Regions from separate parts of the Paenibacillus sp. FSL R5-0749 genome, predicted to be linked through region 1. Evidence: a T-box and tRNA genes for the amino acid it is inferred to sense, from the RefSeq annotation. Region 1 holds a T-box; the other regions hold tRNA genes.

Region 1 (7,440 bases):
ATACCCTCGATGAATCCTCATCCGTATAAGCAAATATTCGTACTGCCGTAACCACGGTCCATAGGATTCCAACGAATACTACAGTCAGAGCCATAATTAATATCCAGCGTTTCGTTATCCGTCTGCTTGTCATTCATCCTCTTCCAAAGCCCTTGCTTGCATACTCTCGGTATGCATACGCTCCAGCGTTTGCAGAGCTGCTGCAGATTCGGCATCCAGACCAAGCTCTGCAATCCAGGCACCCGTATATTGCTGAAGACGGATCTCCAACTCCTGTGCGCGGTCTTTGAAATCCTCCAATTCCTTAATCATGCGTGATCGTCCTTCCGGACTGAATGTCTCATGAATGCGTTCCTTGAAATAATGATGTACGATACGGTTACGTTGCTGCCATAATTCATTCAATTGGCAAGTCTCTTCCTCAGAGAATGTAAAATGATGACGTACTTCGTGAATGAGCTGCCCCAGTGAACTGCTCATCTTTCGTTCGTACAGATCTTCCAGGTCTTCTTCAGACACAGCCTTGCCCTGAGACATTTTCATTAATAAAATTAGATTGACCAGCTGCTGTTCAAGCGCCTGCCCGTAGTACACGGCCAATCCGTAATAGGCAAACAATTCCCTGGAGTGTTCGCTGTCCAGCATGTCACCATTCTGGATATCTGTATTTTGCATATGCGAGCGCCTCCTTCAACCGTACGATGTTATCCATTCCATGTCCCTCTATCCTAACCAAACCAAGAGCAACATTCAAGTTATCGGGAAGCGCGTCTTCTAACCCCGCAGATCTCTTCTTCCGGACAGCCACACATGGATAATCAGTAACCCCATTGCGTAGAGCACAGTCCAAAGCATAACCGAAACAAACGAGTCCATCTTTGATTCATCAAATAACATCATCTCACGAACCAGATAAAAGGCTGGTGGAAGTATGCGACCAAGCCATTCTAACGATTCAGGCAAACGTTCACTCAATGAGCCTTGGATAAACGATAGTAATAATACAATAATGAGGGCAGGCATACTGCGACTAAGCAAGGGAATGTACGATTTTTGAAAGAATACACTGATGCCTAATCCCAGCAGCGATAATCCCAGATGTCCTAACCAGGTCATCATCCACTCCTCACCTGTGGGTTGTCTTTCGAACATTCCAGCGAAAACGGGATATAGCACAGTAATTGCGGTAAGCATGAATTGCATAATCCAGGCACAGATGAGTTGACTTGTTACAACCTTACGCCTGCTTCCTGCATGAAGGACCAGTAATTGAAACTGCTTCGCAGGTTCGGTATTCATCACCATGACTCCATGCCAAGCTGCTGCCAGAAATAACAACATAGCCGTGACACTGTAACTGTCCGCAATTGGGTTGGGCTTGTAAGAATAGATCAGTAACATGGCAATGATATAAAAGATAACCGGTGCAAAATATTTTTGTGAGCGAATGTGATGCCTTAACAAATATCGGGTCAGATAGATCATTCGGCTTCTCCCCCCGCACCATCCATGGAAGAGCTTAAGTCCACAGATTCTGTGACACCTCCACGACTCGCATGTACAGCTGGATGTTGTCCTCCAAGCAGACTTTCCATATGTAATTGACTTTCCTCCTGTTGTACAGACACTACCGAACCTCCGGAAGCCAGAATCATTCGGAGGACATCATCTGTGGATTGTTGAACCACTTTCCAATCCCACAACCAAGATTTTGCGTTCCCCAAGCTCGTATCACGATCTAAAGACAACACTCCCGGTTGATGTGAAATGGATGGATCATTAGCCAGATCCTCTCCAGCAGGAGCCAGACTTTGAATACATACAACCGGTTCGCCAGCTTGCAGTATATCCTCACGATTCCAGTAGCGGAGCACACTGCCTTTCTTCAACACAATCACCTGGTCTGCCAAAAGTTCAATAAGCAAGGGTTCATGACAAGCTGTAACAATGCATGTCCCTTCATCCTTCCATTCCCCCAATAGGGATACGACTGCCTCTTGCGCTGGAATATCCAAGCCTGATAACGGTTCATCCAGCAACAAAAGACCACCCGGTCCAGCTAACAGGGCCTGAATCAAATTTACTTTTTGCAATGTGCCCTTGGACAATAGGAGTAACTTCTGATCGATCGCGGTATCAAGATATAAAAGTTCGCTAAGTTCTCTTATCCGCCCACGTAGTTCTTCGGGGCGAATGCCCCGAATCCGTCCCATCTCCCACAAGTACTCCCTAGATGTAAAGGGTACACGTGGCAGGCCATCTACTGCATATTTCTCAGAACCTTTTATTGTACGCTGAATCGATCCTGTATCAGCCAATAAGATCCCCGCCAATATACGAAGCAATGTGCTTTTGCCCGAGCCATTTCTGCCAACAATCACAGCGCATTCGCCCTGTTTTACTTCCAGATTAATTTGATCCAGTACCTGAGCATGACCTAATCGTTTGCTCACTTGTTGAAGCAATATACCTCGGACTGATGAGTCTGGTGAAGCTTGATCCGACTTCCTGAAAAGACCACGTGTACTCCATGTCACTGGGATCACATCCGTTCTGGAGCTTGCACACCAAGTAAATAAAGACTGTACGCAAGTCGTTCAGCAGTACGTTCAGCTAATGCAACCCTGAAAGGTCTTACATCAGATGACGCATCCGCAATCCGTTCGGCGTGATAGAAGCGGTTGAACGCCTGAGCGACATCTATTGTGTATTTGGCAATAACCGAAGGTTCATTCCGATGAATTGCTTTTGCCAGATACTCGGGATATTCACCGAGCAGTTTCAGCAACGCCCAAGCGGTATCTCCGATACCGGATGAAGTGGTCACTTTTTCATTCTCACCATCCGCAAGGCTGGCGTTAGTCAGATGGTTTTCATTTTCTACACGTATCGCCTCTTCTGCCTTGGCAAGCACACTTTGAATCCGAGCATGGGTATATTGCACATAAGGTCCGGTCTCTCCTTCAAAACTCACCGCATCTTCCAGTGAGAAGTCCACATCGTTTAACCGATTATTGCGCAGATCACCGAAGATAATAGCACCTACACCAACAGCCTCAGCTACCTTCTGAGGGTTCTCCAGATTCGGGTTTTTCTCTTGAATAATCTGCAAAGCACGAGCGACTGCCTCATCCAACACTTCCTGCAAGAAGACGACTTTACCGCGACGTGTAGACATTTTCCGTCCCTCAAAACGCATTAATCCAAACGGGATATGTTCACATTTCGCAGACCATTCATGCCCCATCCGGGAAAGGACCGCAAATACCTGCCGGAAATGCAGCTTCTGCTCGCCTCCGACCACGTATAACAAGCGATCTGCCTTCATCACCTCATGACGATACACCGCCGTAGCCAAATCCCGTGTAGGATAGATGGTGGTTCCGTCTTTTTTGATAATCAGGCACGGGGGCATGTTCTCGTCCTCCAGACGTACCACGAGTGCTCCATCACTCTCTTCAAGTAAACCTTTCGCCTTGAGTTCTTCAACCACCGCGCCCATCTTGTCATTGTAAAAGCTCTCCCCCAACGTATGGTCGAACTGTACATTCAGACGTTCATACATCCGGTTGAATTCCTTCATGCTGACTTCCACAAAGAACGCCCATAACCGCTGTGCTTCTTCATCCCCTTGCTCCAGCTTGCGGAACCACTCCCGTGCCTCCATCTCCAGGGAAGGATCGTTCTCTGCCTCATCGTGGAAGCGCACATACAGTTCCAGGGACGTACGGATCGGATCTGCCTGCAATGCTTCATCATTGCCCCATCTTTTGTATGCTGCAATCTGCTTGCCAAACTGGGTTCCCCAGTCCCCCAGATGATTCACACTTACAGAGGTATAACCCGCTTCGTTATACAACCGATACAGTGCTGCACCAATGACAGTAGAACGCAAATGTCCGATACCAAAGGGTTTCGCGATGTTAGGAGAAGACATATCAATCACGACACGCGAACCCTGACTAAGCTGAAGCTTACCGAATGCGGCATCTCCCAGTTCTTTTAGCAGATTCGGCGCGAGCGCCTCCCGATTAAAGCGGATATTTACATACGGCCCGGCCGGAGTCGCTTCAATTCCAGATGCCTGTAATCCCGTTGCGAGCTCAGTTGCAATGACTGCCGGTGCTTTTTTTAATGACTTCGCTAATGCAAAACAAGGGAATGCTGCATCCCCCATCTCCGCTTGTGGTGGAACCTCCAGTAATCTCATAACTTCTTCTTCAGTCAATCCCGTTAAAGGCGCAATATCGGCCGCAGCCTGCTTCATCAACATGTCAAACACTCCTTATCCATTCATTAGTGGCTGAAAATAAACACAAAAAAGCTCCCGTCTCTACATAAGAGACGAGAGCTGACTTAACAGTTCCCGCGGTACCACTCTAAGTGAACAGGTTGCTCTTCATATGCATCAACATGCATACCCGCAGAACCTGTTCCGCTCGATGCGTATAACGGTCGCAAGCCGAGTTACCCTCAGACAGATCTGGCCTATCCCCAATGGGGATACGTACATCTTTTCGGATAACCATCTCACGGGTGCGGTTCACACAGGTCATGTCATACCGGCTTCCACCTATCCCGGCTCGCTGTCATGTATGGATCTGGCTACTCTCCCGATCATTGATATTCTTCGTTTCAATTCATTCCCATCATTATACATACCACGTTTAGACTTGGCAACCTGCATTAAAAATCCCCTACAGAAAGGCAATACACATAGGCACATCGTCTCAGATGCCTGTGTTTCACTACCTTCCCTTAGGGGACCAAGGTCATTATCGGTTTTTATTATATGTTCCAGTGAAATAGTAATTATGCTACTGCTGCCATCAACCGGCAAGCTTCTGCACATCTGCGGCAAGCCTCTGCACATGCTTGGCAGTGATCGTGGTTGTGTTTGCCACACTCTGCGGCGCAAGCTTCACAAGCTTTCACACACAATTCGCATATTTCAGCAATGAAATCACTTCCACGTGTCATCGCTTGTGCAGCAAAACTGCAGATCTCCGCACATTCCCGATTCAAACGGATACAATCACGCAGCATCGCCAGATCATATTCTTTCAGACTCGATATGTAACATACGTTGCAAGCATTCATGCACTCCAGGCAAGCATCGATACATTGTTGATATTGTTGTTGTGTCATTTAAAGTTACCTCCCAGGCAAAGTTTGCTATGCTTCTTAATACCCAGTTGAGAGGAATATTGAATCATCCAACTTACTTTATCGCTTCCAATTCCAGTAATTGGTCACGAATGACAGTTTGGTCAAAATGTTCACCTATAAACACAGCAACATTAGGGACATTTCCCTGAGGTGTGATCTTCATGTAGTCCGATTCACGGTAGGCATACTGGAACCAAAAGCGGCTCGCCGTGTCACTAAATGATAAAATACCTTTTGCTCGATACACATCCCGTGGCAGTGCGGATACAAATCGTTCAAACGCCTCGCTGTTCACCGGATGACTGAAATAGTGCGTATAAACCATGACATGTTCGTGTGAGGCATGAGGAGCGGAATGCTCGTGACTGTGGTCATGAACATGGCTATAGGATGCGTCATTATTCGTAGCATCGCCTTGAACCGACTGATGTTCATGTCCATGATTGCATCCATGTGTACCACAGGTTTCCGTATGCTCATGGTGAGCCGGCTTATCTGCTTCAGAAGCTGAATCATGCACATGCACGTCTGCCCCACTGCGAAGCAACAGATCCATCTCCACCTCACATTTGACTGTAGGAATTACAGGTGCGAAGCCATTCCATTTTGCCAAAAGCTGTTCCAGGTCCTTCAGCTCCTGCGCACTCACCCGATCCGTTTTGTTCAAAAGAAGCACAGACGCGCAGCGAATCTGCTCCTGCATCAGTTTAAAGGTCTGCCCCTTCTGCTCCTGATACAGACCAGATAGATGTGCTGCATCCACAACCGTGATGAGACTTTTCAGTTCCAGTCGCATGTAGAGTGAGGTCTCCGTTACCGCATCCAGAATCTCCATTGGATTCGCCGCACCGGTTGCTTCAATAACGATCACATCAGGTGATTCCTCCTGAACGAGATCAGCAAGTTGCAATCCCAAGTCACCACGAACGGTACAACAGATGCATCCACCTAACATCTCTGTCATGGGAACGGTGGAATCCACAATCTGACCATCCAGATTGACTTCGCCTAACTCATTCATAACCACTGCGGGACGCAAACCCTGCTGTTGCCAATGTTCGATCAACTGAACAAGCAGTGTTGTTTTGCCACTTCCCAAAAAACCTGACAGTATATATACAGGTATGGATTGTTCTTTTAAAATTGTTTCATTCATGCGTATACACCTCTCTGATTGTCCTTCTTGTAACCTGATCTATCTGTATCTAGCGAGTGTACACCATCCCGCATTCGTTATGCAATCATGTTCAATTCTTCCCCAGTACATTGCCTGATGCTAACGGATGGTCTATGCTATGAGGACATGTTGATTGAAGGAGGAAGTTTCATGACTAGTTCAGTGGAACAACATCGCCAGGAAGCTCCGACCACGGTATCGTGCATGATTGTTACAGTGTCAGACACGCGCACCAAAGACACGGACACCAGTGGCCAGCTCATGCATCAGCTTCTGAATGAAGCAGGGTATCAGATTGTTGAATACATCATTACACCAGACGAAACGGAGAACATTCGAAGCATCCTGCAGGATGCAGCTGTTCGTGATGATATTGAAGCCGTGCTGCTTAGCGGCGGAACAGGAATTGCTCCCCGAGATACGACATACGAAGCGGTATCCTCATTGCTCGACAAGGAACTTCCAGGTTTCGGTGAGATCTTCCGATTTCTCAGTTACACCGAAGATATCGGTTCAGCTGCCATCCTAAGCAGAGCCGTTGCTGGTACGATTGGACGCACTGCGGTATTCTCCATGCCAGGTTCCAGAGGTGCCGTCAAATTGGCCATGGAAAAACTCATTTTGCCTGAACTACGGCATGTCATGCGTGAAATATATAAACCCGTCTGAAAGATCAGACGGGTTTTCGGGTTTATTTTCAGCTGTACGTTATAGTACGACGGGTATCTCACTCTACTTACCTTAGTTGCCCCAGCACATGTTGGAACACCTGCATAACATCCTGTTCATACTTGTCCTTTTCCCCACCCGAAGCTGTATAAACCAGTGAGACGTATCCTTTGCTGCGAATCGTTGTCCGGCCAAGTACATTCTCCAAGACAGCCTCATCACGATTCTCACTATACATTTGTTTCATGCCGGCAGCACGGGTTGCTGCATCACTGAAAATGTGGACTTTCACGATATGTCTACTACTTCCATTCAACAAGTACATATAAGAGATCCCACCATGGCCATCATCTTCAAACATATTATTCATCAGCTGAATGCTTTTTGCTTCAAAACTCTTACTGATCTCACTTACCAATTCACCG
Region 2 (7,440 bases), 2.7 Mb from region 1:
AATCTCTTGCGCAGCATCTCCCACAATCTCCACACCCAAAATCTCGGTAGAGCGCGAGACGATATAAGCCAGCTCATCAACCGTATAGAATTCCAAGCGGCTGATAACACCAAACCGATCTCGAAGTGGCGCAGACAGCAAGCCAGCGCGTGTTGTAGCCCCAATCAGAGTGAATGGCGGCAGATCCAGCCGAACGGACCGAGCACTTGGACCTTTACCAATCATTATATCCAATGCCGAATCTTCCATGGCGGGGTACATGACTTCTTCAACCGTACGATGCAAACGATGTATCTCATCAATAAACAGCACATCGCCTTCCTGCAGATTGGTTAACAATGCTGCAAGATCACCCGGGCGTTCAATGGCCGGGCCTGACGTAGTTCGTAAATTAACGCCCAATTCATTGGCAATAATATTGGCAAGTGTTGTCTTACCCAGTCCAGGTGGTCCATATAACAAAACGTGATCCAATGCCTCATTACGAAATTTGGCAGCTTCGATATATATCTTTAAATTTTCCTTCACCTGATTCTGTCCGATATATTCATTCAAATACCGGGGACGAAGACTCAACTCAACATTTTGGTCCTCCATCATCAGGTTCGCGGAAATAATCCGATCATCCATGTTCATCCCTACCTTTTTTTGCAGGCTACAGCTATATTATAATATGCAATTTGTATTATCCCGTAAACAGCATTTGCAGCGCTTTTTTCATCAACACATCAACGGAATCCGCTGTAGTAACATCCTTCTTCAATTTGAGCCATACTTTATCAAGTTCACTGTCAGTATACCCAAGTGCCTTGAGACCTTCACGTGCCTCATCCCAGGCTGAACCACTTCCCGACTCTTCCGATGGAGGAGCGAACAAACCTGTTGCATACGCTGCCGCGCCGAAACTATCCAGCTTATCCTTGAGATCCAGAATCATGCGTTGTGCAGTCTTCTTGCCGATGCCTGGCAATTTGGTCAAGAACGTTAAATTCTCTTGGTAAATCGCTGTAACCACATGTTCTGGTGTACCTCCAGCGAGTATGCCCAGCGCCACTTTGGGACCAATACCGGATACTTCAATCAGTTTGCGGAACAAACGCTGTTCATCCCGTGTCACAAATCCAAACAGCAGCATCGCATCCTCACGCACATGATGGTGAGTGTACACGGTAATTTCGCCTTCTTGCTTAGCGAACGCAAATGGATTCGGACAAAATACGCGATACCCCACACCATGAACGTCCAACACAATATAATCATTCTCTACATGAATGAACTGTCCTCTTAGAAAATCAATCATTTTCGCAATACCTCATTCAACTTGGAATTTAATGTATAAGAGTGCGCATGGCACACGGCTACAGCCAACGCATCCGCTACGTCATCCGGTTTAGGAATGACTTGAAGACGCAAGAACATTTTGACCATCTCCTGCACTTGCTTCTTCTCAGCCTTACCATACCCAACAACAGCCTGCTTGATCTGCATTGGTGTATACTCTGCAATAGGCAAACCCTTCTGTGCAGCAGCAAGTACCATGACGCCCCTAGCCTGACTGACAGACATCGCTGTTGTAACGTTCCGATTGAAAAAAAGTTTCTCCAGCGCTACTGCGTCCGGTTTGTACTTATCAATTAATTGCACCATACCTTCATATACGTGAAGCAACCGTTCCTCTTCAGGGGTATGAGCTTCCGTCTGAATACATCCATATTGTACGGGTACCACTTTACTGCCGATTTTATCCACAAAACCAAAACCAACAATCGCAATCCCCGGGTCAATTCCCAAAAAACGCAAAACCATCTCTCCCTCACAAAAGCGAACATATGTATCGTTCATTTCATTATAACAAAAGATAGACCCTGCGGCAGGAAAAACTTTGTCTAACCCATTACTCGTCTTTATTCGTGATTTTTTTCATGTTTATTCGTATTTTTATGTATTTCGGCACAAACGACAAAAAGGACATCTCTTCGATGTCCATCACCACATTCCACGTATATTGGATTTCTATCACTTAGCTTCGCGAAATACCAATGCCACTGGTCTCCAACCATCTAATTATTACTTCAGTATCTTAACGTTGTAAGTTAGCACAAAAGATTACCCGCCATTGCGGATTAAATGATGATCTTCATCCACCGCATAGTCACTAAACGTTGAGATTACGCTATCATACTCATCCTTGTCCTGAATCCGGATACCCTGCTGCAATTGCTCCAGCACCCCTTCAGGCAAAGAACTCTCCAACGTCCCCACATCCAATTGAAAAAACGTACGAATAACCTTCTCTTCTGCAGGCTTACCCTCATACAAATTAAGGTTCCCCACAGCATCTATGCTAATATACGCCTGCTGTTTGCAAAGCGGTGAAAGGTCATCTACACGTTGCTTCAAATGCAACTCATCTGATGTTCTAACGGTAGCATCCCATTCCGGATGTTGAACCAGCAGCATCTTCAACTGTGGTCTAGCCATCTTGCCCAACTGTTCTGTCTCCACTCCGCAAATGTACTGTGTTTCCAAAACCACACTCGTTAAATGATCCGGATCAGTATCAAGTTGCTCTACTAACGCCTGAATCTCCTGATCAGATCTAGTCTCCGGCGTAACAGGTCCCATCACACTAGTTGCCTCACTAAAATTAGTGGTCAGCAAACGTTCAATCGCCGATGAGATAGACAATCCGCTGTAAGCCAATATCGTAACTGCAAGCAAAGCAACCGTCATCCATACTGTTCGTTTCCACCGTCGCCAGCGTCTCTTGAATTGTTTCCTGAAGTTAAACGTGTTCACATGAACCCCTTCTATCACTTTTTAAACCTATTGTGACCTAAAGAACGAGGCTTTATGCAAAACTTGTCGTCTGAAGAGTAACCCGTATATTCATGAAGCAAGGGACCATGGGCCAATAGCTGATGGCATATTGAAAGTTATGTTAAGCACACATCGTAATCGTAATCCCTTTAATATCGCAACGTAATAAAGATAAACACAAAAAAAGTACTATCTATAAGTTAGATAGTACTTTTTCGAGATCGGGATGACACGATTTGAACATGCGACCCCCTGGTCCCAAACCAGGTGCTCTACCAAGCTGAGCTACATCCCGTTATATATACCGGCGAGAGGACTCGAACCTCCACGGTTTCCCACTCGATTTTGAGTCGAGCGCGTCTGCCATTCCGCCACGCCGGCAAATTATGAAGTTATAATGGCGCGCCCTGAGAGATTCGAACTCCCGGCCTTTTGATTCGTAGTCAAACGCTCTATCCAGCTGAGCTAAGGGCGCAAATATTGGAGCGGAAGACGGGAATCGAACCCGCGACCCTCGCCTTGGCAAGGCGATGCTCTACCGCTGAGCCACTTCCGCATACGGTATTGATAGATATAAAATGGCGGAACCGACGGGATTCGAACCCGCGATCTCCTGCGTGACAGGCAGGCATGTTAGGCCAACTACACCACGGTTCCAGATCACTTTCCATTGGGAAAGTCTAATTGCGGGGGCAGGATTTGAACCTGCGGCCTTCGGGTTATGAGCCCGACGAGCTACCGGGCTGCTCCACCCCGCGTCGTTATTAAAAATCTTATGGTGGAGGCTGAGGGGATCGAACCCCCGACCCTCTGCTTGTAAGGCAGATGCTCTCCCAGCTGAGCTAAGCCTCCATAATATGACCCGTAGGGGATACTCTCACTTCGTTCGAGACTGCGAAGCAGCTACTAACGAAGTACATCCTCCGACGAATCTTTGGGATTCTCATCCCTTGTTGAAGCAATAGGTATTGCTATGACCCGTAGGGGATTCGAACCCCTGTTACCTCCGTGAAAGGGAGGTGTCTTAACCCCTTGACCAACGGGCCTTAATGGCTCCCCGAACAGGGCTCGAACCTGTGACAACTCGATTAACAGTCGAGTGCTCTACCAACTGAGCTATCAGGGAATAATATGCATTTGCAGGGCAAATGCAATTCATCGTACAACGTCCACACGCAGAGCTTGTTTTCTATGTATGATGAAAGAGTTCGCTTGGCGGCGTCCTACTCTCCCAGGACCCTGCGGTCCAAGTACCATCGGCGCTAGAGGGCTTAACGGTCGTGTTCGGGATGGGTACGTGTGGAACCCCTCCGCCATCGCCACCAAACGCATAGCTTACATTTCAGAGTTCGTTCTCTGAAAACTAGATTCGAAACGAAACATGCGAATTATCACTTGCATATTTGGATAAGCCCTCGACCGATTAGTACTGGTCAGCTCCATGCATTGCTGCACTTCCACCCCCAGCCTATCTACCTCGTCGTCTTCAAGGGGTCTTACATACTGGGAAATCTCATCTTGAGGGGGGCTTCACGCTTAGATGCTTTCAGCGTTTATCCCGTCCGTACATAGCTACCCAGCGGTGCTCCTGGCGGAACAACTGGTACACCAGCGGTACGTCCATCCCGGTCCTCTCGTACTAAGGACAGCTCCTCTCAAATTTCCTACGCCCACGACAGATAGGGACCGAACTGTCTCACGACGTTCTGAACCCAGCTCGCGTACCGCTTTAATGGGCGAACAGCCCAACCCTTGGGACCTACTTCAGCCCCAGGATGCGATGAGCCGACATCGAGGTGCCAAACCTCCCCGTCGATGTGGACTCTTGGGGGAGATAAGCCTGTTATCCCCAGGGTAGCTTTTATCCGTTGAGCGATGGCCCTTCCATGCGGTACCACCGGATCACTAAGCCCGACTTTCGTCCCTGCTCGACTTGTAGGTCTCGCAGTCAAGCTCCCTTATGCCTTTGCACTCTTCGAATGATTTCCAACCATTCTGAGGGAACCTTTGGGCGCCTCCGTTACTCTTTAGGAGGCGACCGCCCCAGTCAAACTGCCCACCTGACACTGTCCCCGCACCGGATTACGGTACCAGGTTAGAACCTAGATACGATCAGGGTGGTATCCCAACGTTGCCTCCACGCAAGCTGGCGCTCACGTTTCAAAGGCTCCCACCTATCCTGTACAGATCGTACCCAAATTCAATATCAAGCTGCAGTAAAGCTCCATGGGGTCTTTCCGTCTTGTCGCGGGTAACCTGCATCTTCACAGGTATTAAAATTTCACCGGATCTCTCGTTGAGACAGCGCCCAAGTCGTTACGCCATTCGTGCGGGTCAGAATTTACCTGACAAGGAATTTCGCTACCTTAGGACCGTTATAGTTACGGCCGCCGTTTACTGGGGCTTCGGTTCACAGCTTCGGATTGCTCCTAACCACTCCCCTTAACCTTCCAGCACCGGGCAGGCGTCAGCCCGTATACTTCGCCTTACGGCTTCGCACAGACCTGTGTTTTTGCTAAACAGTCGCTTGGGCCTTTTCACTGCGGCCCCCTCGTGCTATTCACACTACCGGGGCACCCCTTCTCCCGAAGTTACGGGGTCATTTTGCCGAGTTCCTTAACGAGAGTTCTTCCGCGCGCCTTAGAATACTCTTCTCGCCTACCTGTGTCGGTTTGCGGTACGGGCACCTTCACCTGGCTAGAGGCTTTTCTTGGCAGTGTGAGATCATGACCTTCGCTACTACAATTTTCGCTCCCCATCACAGCTCAGCCTTATGATGTGCGGATTTGCCTACACATCAACCTCACTGCTTAGACGGACATCCATCAGTCCGCGTCACTACCCTACTGCGTCCCCCCATTGCTCATAACGGCTTACGGTGGTACAGGAATTTCGACCTGTTGTCCTTCGACTACGCCTTTCGGCCTCGCCTTAGGTCCCGACTTACCCTGAGCGGACGAGCCTTCCTCAGGAACCCTTAGGCTTTCGGCGGATCAGATTCTCACTGATCTTTTCGTTACTCATACCGGCATTCTCACTTGTATAATGTCCAGCGCTCCTTACGGTACACCTTCAACCCTTATACAACGCTCCCCTACCCCTGATGCAAGCATCAAGCCATAGCTTCGGTGGTGTGTTTAGCCCCGTTACATTTTCGGCGCAGAGTCACTCGACCAGTGAGCTATTACGCACTCTTTCAATGGTGGCTGCTTCTAAGCCAACATCCTGGTTGTCTGTGCAACTCCACATCCTTTCCCACTTAACACACACTTGGGGACCTTAGCTGATGGTCTGGGCTGTTTCCCTTTTGACAATGGATCTTAGCACTCACTGTCTGACTCCCGGAAGTAAGTCTATGGCATTCGGAGTTTGACTGAGCTTGGTAACCCTTGCGGGCCCCGCACCCAATCAGTGCTCTACCTCCACGACTCTGTTTTCCGAGGCTAGCCCTAAAGCTATTTCGGGGAGAACCAGCTATCTCCGAGTTCGATTGGAATTTCTCCGCTACCCCCACCTCATCCCCGCACTTTTCAACGTGCGTGGGTTCGGGCCTCCAGTGCGTGTTACCGCACCTTCACCCTGGACAGGGGTAGATCACCCGGTTTCGGGTCTACGTCCACGTACTATGTCGCCCTATTCAGACTCGCTTTCGCTGCGGCTCCGGCTCTTCACCTTAACCTTGCACGGGAACGTAACTCGCCGGTTCATTCTACAAAAGGCACGCCATCACCCCTAAAACGGGCTCTGACTTTTTGTAAGCACACGGTTTCAGGTTCTATTTCACTCCCCTTCCGGGGTGCTTTTCACCTTTCCCTCACGGTACTGCTTCACTATCGGTCGCTAGGAAGTATTTAGCCTTGGCAGATGGTCCTGCCGGATTCATACGGGGTTTCACGTGCCCCGCACTACTCGGGATCCGTCTCGGAGAGAGTCAACTTTCAATTACAGGGCTTTTACCTTCTTTGGCGGGCCTTTCCAGACCTCTTCGTTTAACTGACTCCTTTGTAACTCCATGTGAGACGTCCCACAACCCCAAAGAGCAAGCTCCTTGGTTTGGGCTTCTCCGCGTTCGCTCGCCGCTACTGACGGAATCACTATTGTTTTCTCTTCCTCAGGGTACTTAGATGTTTCAGTTCCCCTGGTATGCCTCTACACAACCTATGTATTCAGTTGTGAGTAACTGGAAATTACCCCAGCTGGGTTTCCCCATTCGGACACCCCCGGATCAAAGCTTGCTTACAGCTCCCCGAGGCAGTTTCGTTGTTCGCCACGTCCTTCATCGGCTCCTAGCGCCTAGGCATCCTCCGTGTGCTCTTAGTAGCTTAACCATATCGCTCGTGTTCGAGCTGTCACTCCGCTTGTTTTGGACTGCGTCCAAAGCCAAAAGTCGTTCCATTTCGATCACTCGCTCATGCAATCTACCGTTTTTATTGAAACTTGTTATACACAAGTTCAGCTAAAAAGGAATGTTCTAATTCGCGTTTGTTTCGTTTCGATATCTAGTTTTCAAAGAACAAGCTCCATGCAAAAGCAAGCTGTTTGAGAGTTTGAGCTCTCAAAACTGAGCAACGAGTGAGTAACTAGCCGACCTGGCTAGATTTTGTATTTGAATGTTTCCAC
Region 3 (7,440 bases), 3.3 Mb from region 1:
GAGTACCCCATGCAATCTGGAGGTACCCTGCTTGGTATATACCATTGAAGATTTTACCCTGTTCTAGCGATAAGCCACTTCATTTACCATATTGGTTATTTTGTACCAGACCCAGTCCAGCGCTTGATCAATACTTTTCACCTGACCCGAAATATGCGCCGTTGAAGCCTGAAACAGTTGTCCGTCGATAACCGTCAGATTGCCGTTCACATCACCATATACTTGTGCGGTTCCATTTTCTATCGTAAGATCGCCAGCAATTGACTTACCTTCAGGAACAATAACCGTGTTACCCTGAATCACGATCTGGTCCAGATTATTTCCCTTAACAACCATTTCGTTATTCTGATTCCAGAAATTCAAGGCGCTAAAGAGCATCACGACCAAAAAGAAGGCTGCCGCCGTCAGCGCGGGATGTCCTTTGACCCATTTGAGCCATATTTGCTGTCTCTTGGGCTGGGGCAGAGCATTCATAATTCGATTGGTCAGCTCATCAGAGGCAGACGGTGAATAGTGTTTCATGGCAAAGAGTAGCATTTCCGTCTGTTCCAACTCTTTAAAGCGCATGCGACAATCCGGACAGATCACCAGGTGACTTTTTAATTCAACCTTCTGGGCCGGGGACAACGACTCATCCAAACATTCATGCATTAAAGAGACGGCCGAGTTGCAATCCATATGAGAGCCAATCCTTTCTTAAATCACTTAGTCCATGAGCCATTAAAAAGCACGCATAAGACTTGCATACATTACATACGCATCCGTTTCGGATATGTTTCAAATAATTTTGCCCATATTTCAAGGCGTATAACATTTATAACTTGTATTCCAATTTTTTACGTAGAAAATCACGGCCCCGATGAACGCGTGTCTTGATCGTTGTTACGGGCATACCTGTCACGTCACTGATTTCCTGTAACGACAAGTCCTGTAAATACCTTAGAATCATAACGGACTTATACTTGGCTGGCAAACTGTCAATGGCTTCACGAATGAGCGTTTGCGTCTCTGACAGCAGTGCCTCACTCTCTGGTGTACGATCATCACTCGGAAGCATCGCATAACCATCCGATCCTTCCTGATCATTCAGTTCAGCATCCAAAGAGTATGAAGGTTTCTTTCTGCGCAGTCGGTCAATACACAGATTGGTCGCGATCCGGTAGATCCAGGTTGAGAACTTCTGGTTCGGATCATACTTCTCCATATTGCGAAACACACGCAAAAACGTCTCCTGCACAACGTCCTCAGCTTCATGACGATTGTTCAGCATCCGATATGCCAAATGAAACAGCTTGTCCTTATATAGTTCAACGATTTCTGCGAAGGCTCTCTGGTCGCCTTTAAGCACCAGTCTCACAAGCCTATTCTCCAAATTGTCCACCCTTATTCCCCCAGACATGCTGATGGGTCTTCCGTCTTCTGATACCCGTCCACACTTGTAATTCACCAATCAAATCGTAAATCAACTTTGGTCAAAAATCAAGACTGTATGACAAATATCCGCCAAAAACAGTAAAAACGGGAACTCCCTCAGGAGTCCCGTTTCATCTCTCACTCCGTAGAGTAGAGAATGGAGCTATTATTCAACAACATAATGGGTACTTTGTTACATATAATTTTTCAGATGCAGCAGTTAAATCCTCAACCTGTATTACGCAGCCCTGCAGCGATGCCATTGATTGTCAGCAACACTTCTCTGAGCAGTTCCGTATCGTCCTCACCACGTTCACGCATATCTCTGAGCTCACTCAGAAGCTGGACCTGCATGTAGGACAACGGATCAACATAAGGGTTACGAAGACGAATGGATTCTTGAATAACTGGTACATCATCCAGAATTTCAGCTTCTCCGGTAATTTTCAGAATAAGCTCTTTTGTAAGCTTGAATTCAGATTCGATTTGTCCATATATGCGATCCCGTGCTTCCTTGTTGGAAGTCATAGCTGAGTACTCTTTGGCAATTACCAGATCTGCCTTCGCTACAGCCATCTGAACCGTATCAATCAGCGTGCGGAAGAATGGGAAGCTTGCATACATTTCTTTTAGGACAACCAGATTTTCCTCTTTATCCTGATAGAAACTTTGTAGCCCTGTTCCTGCCGCATACCATGCTGGAAGCAGATAACGACTTTGCGTCCAAGCAAATACCCAAGGAATTGCTCTCAGATCTTCGAACTTGTCGCTACCTTTCCGTTTGGACGGACGCGAACCAATATTCAGTTCACCCACCTCTGGAAGCGGTGTGGATTCCTTGAAGAAGGTAAAGAAGTCCGGATCACGGAAAATCAAATCCTGATATTTCGTCAAAGATACTTGTGAAATCTCTTTGATGATGCTGTCCCAATGACGCTCGGATTCTGATTCTTGCGGCTCAAGACCATTCAGTGCTGCTGTAATCAGTGCAGAAGTTGCCTGCTCCAGACTACGGTATGCAATTCCCTGAAGGGAGTAACGAGAAGAAATAACCTCTCCCTGCTCTGTAATCTTGATGCCTCCACCAATGGTATGTGGTGGTTGAGCAAGAATACTGCGATTGAGTGGCATGCCGCCACGTCCAAGAGCTCCGCCACGTCCATGGAAGAACTTCAACTTAACGCCGTGTTCATTACCTACAGCCGTGATCGCATTCATTGCTACACGCAGTTCCCAGTTGGCTGTAACCACTCCACCATCCTTGTTACTGTCGGAATAACCTAGCATGATTTCATGTAGTTCATTCCGTCCTTTTACGCTTGCACGGTATACAGGAAGGTTAAATAGCTTCTGCATAATGTCCGAAGCCGCATGAAGGTCATCAATCGTTTCAAACAGCGGTACCGCTTGAAGTGTAGATACAACCTCACCATTGTTTCCTTTGGTGAATAAGCCTACTTCCTTGGCAAATACCATAACCTCCAGCAAGTCACTTGCGCCCTGTGTCATACTGATCAGGTAACTTGTGATACAGCCGGTCCCAAATTCGTTCTGGGCACGCTTAATGGTACGGAAAACATCCAGACACTCTTTGGTTCCCTCCGTGTATTGGTGATAAGGAGAAGTAAGCGGACGCGGATCATCAAGCAAACGAGCAAGCAGATCGATTTTACCGTCCTCAGTCAGACGCGCATAATCTTCTACAATGTTCATTTTCGCCAAAATCTCCGACATCGCATTTTCATGTTCCTGACTGTGCTGACGCACATCCAATGCTGCGGTATGGAAACCAAACAACTCAACTTGACGAATCATTTTGCGAATAGTTGTATCCGCTACGTAATCGGCAAAATGATGGCGCAGACTTCGATCAATAATCATCAGATCATCAATCAAATCCTGAGCGCTATGATAACGGTCAGCCTGACCTAATTTGTTCTCATCCAATACATTGTTCAACTTGGCAATCATATAGGCCAATTTGATGCGGTATGGCTCTTTTTCATTCCGCCACATATCCACTTTTTTCAACGTTACACAACTACGGTCCTGCTCAATCGACTGCACCAGCTCATCCGATACGTGGATGATGTTCGTGCTGAAGCTGAGATGGCCCATAAGTTCAATCATAATCCGTTGGTATTCACGCAAAGCGAGCTTGCGCTGCATCAACAACGTCTGCCATGTTACATCTGAAGTTACCGAAGGATTTCCATCCCGGTCTCCACCGATCCAGGAACCGAACCGCAAATACGTCGGCACATGCCAGTCATGGTCAGGGTAAAATTTGTTCAGGCAGCGTTCCAGCTCCTGATATACATCCGGAAGTACGTGGAACAACGTTTCATGAAAGTAGTACATCCCGTTCCGCACTTCATCGAGTACAGTCGGTTTGCGGTCGCGAAGTTCATCTGTCTGCCAGAGAGTAATAACCTCATTCAGCAGTTTCTCACGCAACTGTTCACGTTCACGCAACGTCAGCGTAGGATTATCAAGTAGCATGACATCTTCGGATATCCGTTTGTGGATGTCCAGAATAACCCGGCGCATGGCTTCGGTTGGGTGAGCTGTCATAACGAGTTCCAGCGACAAATCGTCGAGAATCTCTTCCACCTCTGTATGAGACAATCCACGTTCCTTAAGATCCTGTACTGCTTTCTCAATCGATCCTGGCTGCACAGCGTCCCCTGCAGAACGTTCATAATCCCGTTTACGCCGGATCCGATGGTTTTGTTCAGCAATATTAACTAATTGAAAATAAATAGCGAATGCCCGAATAACCTGATGACGATTGTCCGAGTCTAATTCCTGGATCATCGTTTTGAACTCTGCATAGAGTTCTGGCAGAAATTCTGCACGCAACGATTTGCTCGTTTCCCGAATCTTCTCAACGATATCTAGAAGCTCCGTGCCGCCTTGATGGACAAGAACTTCTCCGAGTATATTGCCCAGGAACCGCACGTCTCGCCGAAGCAGGTTGTTGGATTGGCTTTTGCTGGCGGTTACCATAGTTTCAGTCATGCTTATCCTCCCATCTGATCGTTCCATTCGTACACGCAAATTTGACACCTTCATAACATCATACAATAAAATGGTACGAAAATCTTCATTTTTCTACTAGAAAAAATGGGGATTATCCCCGATTTACAGCACAAAAACACGCTTTTTTATTCATTTTCTTGTTCTGCTTCAATTAATGGTCATATGCTGTCGCATGATACCTTTTTCACATACTTTAGATAAACCTAAAGTCTCATACCTATACCTAAAAACTCATAAATATACAATTAATTTAGATATGAGTAACCGTACATGTTTATAAGGTAAAACTGCATAATTTCATTATTTGTAACCAGGTTCATACAAAGAAACATGACCGGCAAAGCAAGCTTTTGTATACTTTACCACAGTGACGCAATAAATTAAAGATGTAAATATAATTTTCTTCATAGTACAGTCTGCTTTTTAGAAAAGTTTCTTATGTATTTCGCCCTAACATACTGTAATTAAGGGATAACTTTACAGATCATTCCTACATAGTTTTCTTGTCCTCTTGGGCAGATTAATCTGTAGCTCTAAAAAAAAGGAGGACTCAACTTAATGAAAAAAGCTACAACGATTATTGCTTCTGTGCTTCTCGTCGCCTCTTTAGCTGGTCCTGCTGCTGCTGATAATCATATGACCAAAGGAATGGACACCAACGGTTCACGTGTCCAGTCTTATCAGGACAGCAACTACATGAATCGCACAAATACCAACATGAACATGAACATGGATGGGAACTACCGCAACAATGGTGACTATCGTACGAACAGTGTTCGTGCTAACGCCGCAACAACCAATCGGGATAATGGCATGGATTGGGGCTGGCTCGGTCTGCTGGGACTCCTCGGTTTAGCAGGCATGCGTAGAAGAGTAACCGATCACAACGAGCGCTAATTGGCCCAGTTCCCAGTACTATAACTGATGCTCTAAAAGCATCTTCTTCCCAAATAGTAAACAAAAGAGCCAAGCGACCCTATTTTGCATACCGAGGTCGTTTTGGCTCTTTATAATAAACCTGTAAAGCTAAATAATATAACTGCTTCTTCGCGCATAAAAAAATAAAAAACCCTCCACATATGCGGAGAGTTTTTTATAAATAATGTAAGCGGGTGATGGGAATCGAACCCACGCTATTAGCTTGGAAGGCTAAAGTTCTACCATTGAACTACACCCGCATAATAACAATCGGGATGACACGATTTGAACATGCGACCCCCTGGTCCCAAACCAGGTGCTCTACCAAGCTGAGCTACATCCCGATATTAATGAAAATAATGGCGCGCCCTGAGAGATTCGAACTCCCGGCCTTTTGATTCGTAGTCAAACGCTCTATCCAGCTGAGCTAAGGGCGCAAATATTGGAGCGGAAGACGGGAATCGAACCCGCGACCCTCGCCTTGGCAAGGCGATGCTCTACCGCTGAGCCACTTCCGCAAATAAAGGATGCGCGTGGAGGGACTTGAACCCCCACGTCAAAGACGCTAGATCCTAAGTCTAGTGCGTCTGCCAATTCCGCCACACGCGCATATAATGGTGAGTCATGAAGGGCTCGAACCTTCGACACCCTGATTAAAAGTCAGGTGCTCTACCAACTGAGCTAATGACTCATAAAATGGCTGGGGATATAGGATTTGAACCTATGCATGACGGAGTCAAAGTCCGTTGCCTTACCGCTTGGCTAATCCCCAATAATTAGATGGTGGAGGCTGAGGGGATCGAACCCCCGACCCTCTGCTTGTAAGGCAGATGCTCTCCCAGCTGAGCTAAGCCTCCATCTATATGACCCGTAGGGGATTCGAACCCCTGTTACCTCCGTGAAAGGGAGGTGTCTTAACCCCTTGACCAACGGGCCCCATTTCCAAAGCTCTCAACCGGGATCGAACCGGTGACCTCATCCTTACCATGGATGCACTCTACCTACTGAGCTATGAGAGCAAATGGCTCCCCGAACAGGGCTCGAACCTGTGACAACTCGATTAACAGTCGAGTGCTCTACCAACTGAGCTATCAGGGAATAATATGCATTTGCAGGGCAAATGCAATTCATCGTACAACGTCCACATGCAGAGCCTGTTTTCTATGTATGATGAAAGAGTTCGCTTGGCGGCGTCCTACTCTCCCAGGACCCTGCGGTCCAAGTACCATCGGCGCTAGAGGGCTTAACGGTCGTGTTCGGGATGGGTACGTGTGGAACCCCTCCGCCATCGCCACCAAACGCATAGCTTACATTTCAGAGATCGTTCTCTGAAAACTAGATTCGAAACGAAACATGCGAATTACAACTTGCATATTTGGATAAGCCCTCGACCGATTAGTACTGGTCAGCTCCATGCATTGCTGCACTTCCACCCCCAGCCTATCTACCTCGTCGTCTTCAAGGGGTCTTACATACTGGGAAATCTCATCTTGAGGGGGGCTTCACGCTTAGATGCTTTCAGCGTTTATCCCGTCCGTACATAGCTACCCAGCGGTGCTCCTGGCGGAACAACTGGTACACCAGCGGTACGTCCATCCCGGTCCTCTCGTACTAAGGACAGCTCCTCTCAAATTTCCTACGCCCACGACAGATAGGGACCGAACTGTCTCACGACGTTCTGAACCCAGCTCGCGTACCGCTTTAATGGGCGAACAGCCCAACCCTTGGGACCTACTTCAGCCCCAGGATGCGATGAGCCGACATCGAGGTGCCAAACCTCCCCGTCGATGTGGACTCTTGGGGGAGATAAGCCTGTTATCCCCAGGGTAGCTTTTATCCGTTGAGCGATGGCCCTTCCATGCGGTACCACCGGATCACTAAGCCCGACTTTCGTCCCTGCTCGACTTGTAGGTCTCGCAGTCAAGCTCCCTTATGCCTTTGCACTCTTCGAATGATTTCCAACCATTCTGAGGGAACCTTTGGGCGCCTCCGTTACTCTTTAGGAGGCGACCGCCCCAGTCAAACTGCCCACCTGACACTGTCCCCGCACCGGATTACGGTACCAGG
Region 4 (7,440 bases), 2.2 Mb from region 1:
GTCGTCCACTCTCGGATTCCCTATAACGGAACTCATTGCCGAAACCATCACTACCATGTTCCCGCTGCAAATTATGAATACACTGGAAACCATTGTTGTTGAATAATAGAACGGTCATCTTCTTCTGTTCCTGCAAGCTGGTCACAAACTCTGAATGCAACATCAGATAACTGCCATCACCGACCATGGCGTACACTTCACGATCTGGCTCGGCAAGTGCTGCTCCGAACGCACCACTCACCTCGTACCCCATGCAGGAGAATCCATACTCCATGTGATACGTCTTTGGTTCAGCCGCACGCCACAGACGATGAAGGTCTCCTGGTAGACTGCCTGCCGCACACACAATAACGGAAGATGGATCAATGGTCCGATTAACTATGCCAACTGCCGTGGTCTGTGCCAGCCCTGCTTCATGCTGTGCTCCATACAGCCGATCTACTTCTGCATTCCACTCAGTACGGAGATCAGCGATTTCGGATGCGCCATATGCACTACGGTATTGTCTTTCCTGCAATTCCTTCTGTAAAGCATGCAATCCTTCGCGTGCATCTGCCAGAATGGCTTCTCCGCCTAACTTGGCGGCGTCCATACCGTTCAGGTTGATGTTGATGAATGAAGCTTCCGGATGCTGAAAAGCAGAGCGGGACGCCGTCGTAAAATCGGAGAAACGAGTTCCGACGCCGATCACCACATCCGCTTCTCTCGCCAGCCTGTTAGCTGCCAGAGAGCCGGTAACCCCGATGGCCCCCACATTCAGTGGGTGGTCCCAAGAGACTGCGCTCTTGCCCGCCTGCGTCTCGGCGATCGGAATGCCAAATGCCTCGGCGAACTCCACGAGTTGAACGGACGCCTCAGAGTACAACACACCGCCGCCTGCAACGAGAAGCGGCTTTCTGCCACGGGCAATCTGCTCCGTTGCCCGTTCAATGGCTGCTTGTACCGGGGGGCGACGGTCCAGATAATGCACTTTGCGTGCAAAGAATGATTCCGGGTAATCGTACGCTTCTGCCTGTACGTCCTGCGGCAGTGCGAGTGTTACCGCTCCTGTCTCTGCTGGATCAGTTAGTACACGCATGGCCTGTGTAGCAGCAATCATTAACTGTTCGGGACGAACAATACGATCCCAATACTTGCTTACGGCTTTGAATGGATCAGTGGCTGAGATCGTGTAATCACTGCTCACTTCCAACTGCTGAAGTACCGGGTCCGGTTCCCGCGTAGCAAAGTTATCTCCAGGCAGCAATAAAACCGGAATCCGGTTCACCGTTGCGGTAGCTGCCGCTGTAATCATATTTAAAGCACCAGGTCCAATGGATGTTGTACATGCATAGATCTGTCTACGGTTCTTCTGCTTGGCATAGGCTACTGCCGTATGCACCATACCTTGTTCGTTCTTGCCTTGCATATACCTCAGGCTTCCCGGACTGCGCTCCAGCGCTTCTCCAATGCCTGTTACGTTGCCATGTCCAAAAATACCGATGATTCCCTTCACAAACTTGGTTTCCACCCCGTCAACCGAGATATATTGCTGATCCAGATATCGAAGCAGTGCCTGAGCCATCGTTAATCTAATTGTATTCATGAATTTGATCGCCTTCCTTTCCTTTACGGGTTAAGCGCTTAATCTAAGTTAAGTTTAAGCGCCTTACCCCTAAAGGTTAAGCGCTTAATTGATATGGTATTACAGGTTAATGATTTACGCAAGCTATTTTTGTAAGCGTTTTTATAAATGTGATACAGAAAAAATATTCAAGTGTTCGAAGATGCACTAAACCTCTTCATTGGAACACTTCAAGAATTACTAAGAACAAGTCTAAAAAAGTGGGGAATGTATTATGAGGTTGAATACATGCTCGTACATGCTAGTTGGCCATATCATCTGTAATCTTGGCATACAATCATGATCCATATGCCTATAAATGCAAAAAAAGAAAGAAATGGTGTTGACCATCTCTTTCTTTTCAATATGTAAGCGGGTGATGGGAATCGAACCCACGCTATTAGCTTGGAAGGCTAAAGTTCTACCATTGAACTACACCCGCAAATAAAAAAATCGGGATGACACGATTTGAACATGCGACCCCCTGGTCCCAAACCAGGTGCTCTACCAAGCTGAGCTACATCCCGTTATCTATACCGGCGAGAGGACTCGAACCTCCACGGTTTCCCACTCGATTTTGAGTCGAGCGCGTCTGCCATTCCGCCACGCCGGCAAAATATGAAGTTATAATGGCGCGCCCTGAGAGATTCGAACTCCCGGCCTTTTGATTCGTAGTCAAACGCTCTATCCAGCTGAGCTAAGGGCGCAAATATTGGAGCGGAAGACGGGAATCGAACCCGCGACCCTCGCCTTGGCAAGGCGATGCTCTACCGCTGAGCCACTTCCGCAAATAAAGAATGCGCGTGGAGGGACTTGAACCCCCACGTCAAAGACGCTAGATCCTAAGTCTAGTGCGTCTGCCAATTCCGCCACACGCGCATATAATGGTGAGTCATGAAGGGCTCGAACCTTCGACACCCTGATTAAAAGTCAGGTGCTCTACCAACTGAGCTAATGACTCATAGAAAAACTGGTGGAGGATGATGGATTCGAACCACCGAACCCGTACGGGAGCAGATTTACAGTCTGATGCGTTTGGCCACTTCGCTAATCCTCCAGGATTACATGGTGCCGGCGAGAGGACTTGAACCCCCAACCTACTGATTACAAGTCAGTTGCTCTACCAGTTGAGCTACACCGGCGTATTACATGGTGTGAAAAATGGTGGCTCGGGACGGAATCGAACCGCCGACACGAGGATTTTCAGTCCTCTGCTCTACCGACTGAGCTACCGAGCCTTATAAAATTAAAATGGCGGAACCGACGGGATACTCTCACTTCGTTCGAGACTGCGAAGCTTATGCTCTCGAAGTGAATGCTCCGACGAACCCAAAAACGGATTCTCATCCCTGAAGAATATATAAAATGGCGGAACCGACGGGATTCGAACCCGCGATCTCCTGCGTGACAGGCAGGCATGTTAGGCCAACTACACCACGGTTCCATAATACTTTCTCAAGGAAAGTGAATTGCGGGGGCAGGATTTGAACCTGCGGCCTTCGGGTTATGAGCCCGACGAGCTACCGGGCTGCTCCACCCCGCGTCGTTAAAAAGATAATATGGTGGAGGCTGAGGGGATCGAACCCCCGACCCTCTGCTTGTAAGGCAGATGCTCTCCCAGCTGAGCTAAGCCTCCATAATATGACCCGTAGGGGATACTCTCACTTCGTTCGAGACTGCGAAGCAGCTGCTCACGAGGCATATCCTCCGACGAACCTTTGGGATTCTCATCCCTTGTTAAAGCAATAGGTATTGCTATGACCCGTAGGGGATTCGAACCCCTGTTACCTCCGTGAAAGGGAGGTGTCTTAACCCCTTGACCAACGGGCCTTAATGGCTCCCCGAACAGGACTCGAACCTGTGACAACTCGATTAACAGTCGAGTGCTCTACCAACTGAGCTATCAGGGAATGGTGGAGCCAAGCGGGATCGAACCGCTGACCTCCTGCTTGCAAGGCAGGCGCTCTCCCAGCTGAGCTATGGCCCCATACTCTGTTGTATTTCTTGTTGTGGTCTTGCTATGGGCCCTGGTGGACTCGAACCACCGGCCTCACCCTTATCAGAGGTGCGCTCTAACCAACTGAGCTAAGGGCCCTTATCAATTTTCGAAAAAAAATACCCCAGTGGGGTTTCGCTTGGCGGCGTCCTACTCTCCCAGGACCCTGCGGTCCAAGTACCATCGGCGCTAGAGGGCTTAACGGTCGTGTTCGGGATGGGTACGTGTGGAACCCCTCCGCCATCGCCACCAAACGCATAGCTTACATTTCAGAGATCGTTCTCTGAAAACTAGATTCGAAACGAAACATGCGAATTACAACTTGCTATTGGATAAGCCCTCGACCGATTAGTACTGGTCAGCTCCATGCATTGCTGCACTTCCACCCCCAGCCTATCTACCTCGTCGTCTTCAAGGGGTCTTACATACTGGGAAATCTCATCTTGAGGGGGGCTTCACGCTTAGATGCTTTCAGCGTTTATCCCGTCCGTACATAGCTACCCAGCGGTGCTCCTGGCGGAACAACTGGTACACCAGCGGTACGTCCATCCCGGTCCTCTCGTACTAAGGACAGCTCCTCTCAAATTTCCTACGCCCACGACAGATAGGGACCGAACTGTCTCACGACGTTCTGAACCCAGCTCGCGTACCGCTTTAATGGGCGAACAGCCCAACCCTTGGGACCTACTTCAGCCCCAGGATGCGATGAGCCGACATCGAGGTGCCAAACCTCCCCGTCGATGTGGACTCTTGGGGGAGATAAGCCTGTTATCCCCAGGGTAGCTTTTATCCGTTGAGCGATGGCCCTTCCATGCGGTACCACCGGATCACTAAGCCCGACTTTCGTCCCTGCTCGACTTGTAGGTCTCGCAGTCAAGCTCCCTTATGCCTTTGCACTCTTCGAATGATTTCCAACCATTCTGAGGGAACCTTTGGGCGCCTCCGTTACTCTTTAGGAGGCGACCGCCCCAGTCAAACTGCCCACCTGACACTGTCCCCGCACCGGATTACGGTACCAGGTTAGAACCTAGATACGATCAGGGTGGTATCCCAACGTTGCCTCCACGCAAGCTGGCGCTCACGTTTCAAAGGCTCCCACCTATCCTGTACAGATCGTACCCAAATTCAATATCAAGCTGCAGTAAAGCTCCATGGGGTCTTTCCGTCTTGTCGCGGGTAACCTGCATCTTCACAGGTATTAAAATTTCACCGGATCTCTCGTTGAGACAGCGCCCAAGTCGTTACGCCATTCGTGCGGGTCAGAATTTACCTGACAAGGAATTTCGCTACCTTAGGACCGTTATAGTTACGGCCGCCGTTTACTGGGGCTTCGGTTCACAGCTTCGGATTGCTCCTAACCACTCCCCTTAACCTTCCAGCACCGGGCAGGCGTCAGCCCGTATACTTCGCCTTACGGCTTCGCACAGACCTGTGTTTTTGCTAAACAGTCGCTTGGGCCTTTTCACTGCGGCCCCCTCGTGCTATTCACACTACCGGGGCACCCCTTCTCCCGAAGTTACGGGGTCATTTTGCCGAGTTCCTTAACGAGAGTTCTTCCGCGCGCCTTAGAATACTCTTCTCGCCTACCTGTGTCGGTTTGCGGTACGGGCACCTTCACCTGGCTAGAGGCTTTTCTTGGCAGTGTGAGATCATGACCTTCGCTACTACAATTTTCGCTCCCCATCACAGCTCAGCCTTACGATGTGCGGATTTGCCTACACATCAGCCTTACTGCTTAGACGGACATCCATCAGTCCGCGTCACTACCCTACTGCGTCCCCCCATTGCTCATAACGGCTTACGGTGGTACAGGAATTTCGACCTGTTGTCCTTCGACTACGCCTTTCGGCCTCGCCTTAGGTCCCGACTTACCCTGAGCGGACGAGCCTTCCTCAGGAACCCTTAGGCTTTCGGCGGATCAGATTCTCACTGATCTTTTCGTTACTCATACCGGCATTCTCACTTGTATAATGTCCAGCGCTCCTTACGGTACACCTTCAACCCTTATACAACGCTCCCCTACCCCTGATGCAAGCATCAAGCCATAGCTTCGGTGGTGTGTTTAGCCCCGTTACATTTTCGGCGCAGAGTCACTCGACCAGTGAGCTATTACGCACTCTTTCAATGGTGGCTGCTTCTAAGCCAACATCCTGGTTGTCTGTGCAACTCCACATCCTTTCCCACTTAACACACACTTGGGGACCTTAGCTGATGGTCTGGGCTGTTTCCCTTTTGACAATGGATCTTAGCACTCACTGTCTGACTCCCGGAAGTAAGTCTATGGCATTCGGAGTTTGACTGAGCTTGGTAACCCTTGCGGGCCCCGCACCCAATCAGTGCTCTACCTCCACGACTCTGTTTTCCGAGGCTAGCCCTAAAGCTATTTCGGGGAGAACCAGCTATCTCCGAGTTCGATTGGAATTTCTCCGCTACCCCCACCTCATCCCCGCACTTTTCAACGTGCGTGGGTTCGGGCCTCCAGTGCGTGTTACCGCACCTTCACCCTGGACAGGGGTAGATCACCCGGTTTCGGGTCTACGTCCACGTACTATGTCGCCCTATTCAGACTCGCTTTCGCTGCGGCTCCGGCTCTTCACCTTAACCTTGCACGGGAACGTAACTCGCCGGTTCATTCTACAAAAGGCACGCCATCACCCCTAAAACGGGCTCTGACTTTTTGTAAGCACACGGTTTCAGGTTCTATTTCACTCCCCTTCCGGGGTGCTTTTCACCTTTCCCTCACGGTACTGCTTCACTATCGGTCGCTAGGAAGTATTTAGCCTTGGCAGATGGTCCTGCCGGATTCATACGGGGTTTCACGTGCCCCGCACTACTCGGGATCCGTCTCGGAGGGAACAGACTTTCAATTACAGGGCTTTTACCTTCTTTGGCGGGCCTTTCCAGACCTCTTCGCTTAACCGGTTCCTTTGTAACTCCATGTGAGACGTCCCACAACCCCAAAGAGCAAGCTCTCTGGTTTGGGCTTCTCCGCGTTCGCTCGCCGCTACTGACGGAATCACTATTGTTTTCTCTTCCTCAGGGTACTTAGATGTTTCAGTTCCCCTGGTATGCCTCTACACAACCTATGTATTCAGTTATGAGTAACTGGAAATTACCCCAGCTGGGTTTCCCCATTCGGACACCCCCGGATCAAAGCTTGCTTACAGCTCCCCGAGGCAGTTTCGTTGTTCGCCACGTCCTTCATCGGCTCCTAGCGCCTAGGCATCCTCCGTGTGCTCTTAGTAGCTTAACCATATCGCTCGTGTTCGAGCTGTCACTCCGCTTGTTTTGGACTGCGTCCAAAGCCAAAAGTCGTTCCATTTCGATCACTCGCTTATGCAATCTACCGTTTTTATTGAAACTTGTTTAACACAAGTTCAGCTAAAAAGGAATGTTCTAATTCGCGTTTGTTTCGTTTCGATATCTAGTTTTCAAAGAACAAGCTCCATGCAAAAGCAAGCTGTTTGAGAGTTTGAGCTCTCAAAACTGAGCAACGAGTGAGTAACTAGCCGACCTGGCTAGATTTTGTATTTGAATGTTTCCGCTCGGGAAACGATTCTCCATAGAAAGGAGGTGATCCAGCCGCACCTTCCGATACGGCTACCTTGTTACGACTTCACCCCAATCATCTATCCCACCTTCGGCGGCTGGCTCCTTGCGGTTACCCCACCGACTTCGGGTGTTATAAACTCTCGTGGTGTGACGGGCGGTGTGTACAAGACCCGGGAACGTATTCACCGCGGCATGCTGATCCGCGATTACTAGCAATTCCGACTTCATGCAGGCGAGTTGCAGCCTGCAATCCGAACTGAGACCGGCTTTTTAGGATTCGTTCCACCTC

The links. The T-box of region 1 lies ahead of argS (arginine--tRNA ligase). A T-box ahead of a tRNA ligase gene usually reads a tRNA of that ligase, here a tRNA-Arg.
Region 2: it encodes a tRNA-Arg, which carries the amino acid that the T-box ahead of argS (arginine--tRNA ligase) is inferred to sense. The anticodon was not compared.
Region 3: it encodes a tRNA-Arg, which carries the amino acid that the T-box ahead of argS (arginine--tRNA ligase) is inferred to sense. The anticodon was not compared.
Region 4: it encodes a tRNA-Arg, which carries the amino acid that the T-box ahead of argS (arginine--tRNA ligase) is inferred to sense. The anticodon was not compared.

Annotation. Positions count from the first base shown of each region.
Region 1 covers NZ_CP152005.1:2,545,077-2,552,516, reverse strand. Annotated here, with positions in the region: gene MKY85_RS11500 (YdcF family protein) at 1-133, opposite strand, end outside; gene MKY85_RS11495 (hypothetical protein) at 130-675, opposite strand; gene MKY85_RS11490 (hypothetical protein) at 775-1,485, opposite strand; gene MKY85_RS11485 (ATP-binding cassette domain-containing protein) at 1,482-2,537, opposite strand; gene argS (arginine--tRNA ligase) at 2,543-4,273, opposite strand; T-box leader at 4,338-4,630, opposite strand; gene MKY85_RS11475 (four-helix bundle copper-binding protein) at 4,813-5,148, opposite strand; gene MKY85_RS11470 (GTP-binding protein) at 5,222-6,325, opposite strand; gene MKY85_RS11465 (molybdenum cofactor biosynthesis protein B) at 6,497-7,015, shown strand; gene MKY85_RS11460 (hypothetical protein) at 7,083-7,440, opposite strand, start outside.
Region 2 covers NZ_CP152005.1:5,250,566-5,258,005, forward strand. Annotated here, with positions in the region: gene ruvB (Holliday junction branch migration DNA helicase RuvB) at 1-630, opposite strand, end outside; gene ruvA (Holliday junction branch migration protein RuvA) at 686-1,300, opposite strand; gene ruvC (crossover junction endodeoxyribonuclease RuvC) at 1,297-1,800, opposite strand; gene MKY85_RS23430 (BofC C-terminal domain-containing protein) at 2,107-2,799, opposite strand; tRNA gene MKY85_RS23435 (tRNA-Pro) at 3,042-3,115, opposite strand; tRNA gene MKY85_RS23440 (tRNA-Leu) at 3,123-3,201, opposite strand; tRNA gene MKY85_RS23445 (tRNA-Arg) at 3,219-3,295, opposite strand; tRNA gene MKY85_RS23450 (tRNA-Gly) at 3,302-3,376, opposite strand; tRNA gene MKY85_RS23455 (tRNA-Asp) at 3,400-3,477, opposite strand; tRNA gene MKY85_RS23460 (tRNA-Met) at 3,505-3,578, opposite strand; tRNA gene MKY85_RS23465 (tRNA-Val) at 3,597-3,672, opposite strand; tRNA gene MKY85_RS23470 (tRNA-Glu) at 3,795-3,866, opposite strand; tRNA gene MKY85_RS23475 (tRNA-Asn) at 3,871-3,946, opposite strand; rRNA gene rrf (5S ribosomal RNA) at 4,031-4,147, opposite strand; rRNA gene MKY85_RS23485 (23S ribosomal RNA) at 4,224-7,148, opposite strand.
Region 3 covers NZ_CP152005.1:5,839,859-5,847,298, forward strand. Annotated here, with positions in the region: gene MKY85_RS26115 (zf-HC2 domain-containing protein) at 64-678, opposite strand; gene sigW (RNA polymerase sigma factor SigW) at 815-1,381, opposite strand; gene ppc (phosphoenolpyruvate carboxylase) at 1,642-4,434, opposite strand; gene MKY85_RS26130 (WGxxGxxG family protein) at 5,014-5,352, shown strand; tRNA gene MKY85_RS26135 (tRNA-Gly) at 5,563-5,633, opposite strand; tRNA gene MKY85_RS26140 (tRNA-Pro) at 5,644-5,717, opposite strand; tRNA gene MKY85_RS26145 (tRNA-Arg) at 5,734-5,810, opposite strand; tRNA gene MKY85_RS26150 (tRNA-Gly) at 5,817-5,891, opposite strand; tRNA gene MKY85_RS26155 (tRNA-Leu) at 5,902-5,982, opposite strand; tRNA gene MKY85_RS26160 (tRNA-Lys) at 5,989-6,064, opposite strand; tRNA gene MKY85_RS26165 (tRNA-Gln) at 6,071-6,145, opposite strand; tRNA gene MKY85_RS26170 (tRNA-Val) at 6,155-6,230, opposite strand; tRNA gene MKY85_RS26175 (tRNA-Glu) at 6,238-6,309, opposite strand; tRNA gene MKY85_RS26180 (tRNA-Thr) at 6,320-6,392, opposite strand; tRNA gene MKY85_RS26185 (tRNA-Asn) at 6,396-6,471, opposite strand; rRNA gene rrf (5S ribosomal RNA) at 6,556-6,672, opposite strand; rRNA gene MKY85_RS26195 (23S ribosomal RNA) at 6,749-7,440, opposite strand, start outside.
Region 4 covers NZ_CP152005.1:328,201-335,640, reverse strand. Annotated here, with positions in the region: gene iolD (3D-(3,5/4)-trihydroxycyclohexane-1,2-dione acylhydrolase (decyclizing)) at 1-1,585, opposite strand, end outside; tRNA gene MKY85_RS01545 (tRNA-Gly) at 1,975-2,045, opposite strand; tRNA gene MKY85_RS01540 (tRNA-Pro) at 2,057-2,130, opposite strand; tRNA gene MKY85_RS01535 (tRNA-Leu) at 2,138-2,216, opposite strand; tRNA gene MKY85_RS01530 (tRNA-Arg) at 2,234-2,310, opposite strand; tRNA gene MKY85_RS01525 (tRNA-Gly) at 2,317-2,391, opposite strand; tRNA gene MKY85_RS01520 (tRNA-Leu) at 2,402-2,482, opposite strand; tRNA gene MKY85_RS01515 (tRNA-Lys) at 2,489-2,564, opposite strand; tRNA gene MKY85_RS01510 (tRNA-Tyr) at 2,575-2,660, opposite strand; tRNA gene MKY85_RS01505 (tRNA-Thr) at 2,670-2,745, opposite strand; tRNA gene MKY85_RS01500 (tRNA-Phe) at 2,766-2,841, opposite strand; tRNA gene MKY85_RS01495 (tRNA-Asp) at 2,970-3,047, opposite strand; tRNA gene MKY85_RS01490 (tRNA-Met) at 3,073-3,146, opposite strand; tRNA gene MKY85_RS01485 (tRNA-Val) at 3,164-3,239, opposite strand; tRNA gene MKY85_RS01480 (tRNA-Glu) at 3,362-3,433, opposite strand; tRNA gene MKY85_RS01475 (tRNA-Asn) at 3,438-3,513, opposite strand; tRNA gene MKY85_RS01470 (tRNA-Ala) at 3,515-3,590, opposite strand; tRNA gene MKY85_RS01465 (tRNA-Ile) at 3,625-3,698, opposite strand; rRNA gene rrf (5S ribosomal RNA) at 3,737-3,853, opposite strand; rRNA gene MKY85_RS01455 (23S ribosomal RNA) at 3,928-6,852, opposite strand; rRNA gene MKY85_RS01450 (16S ribosomal RNA) at 7,166-7,440, opposite strand, start outside.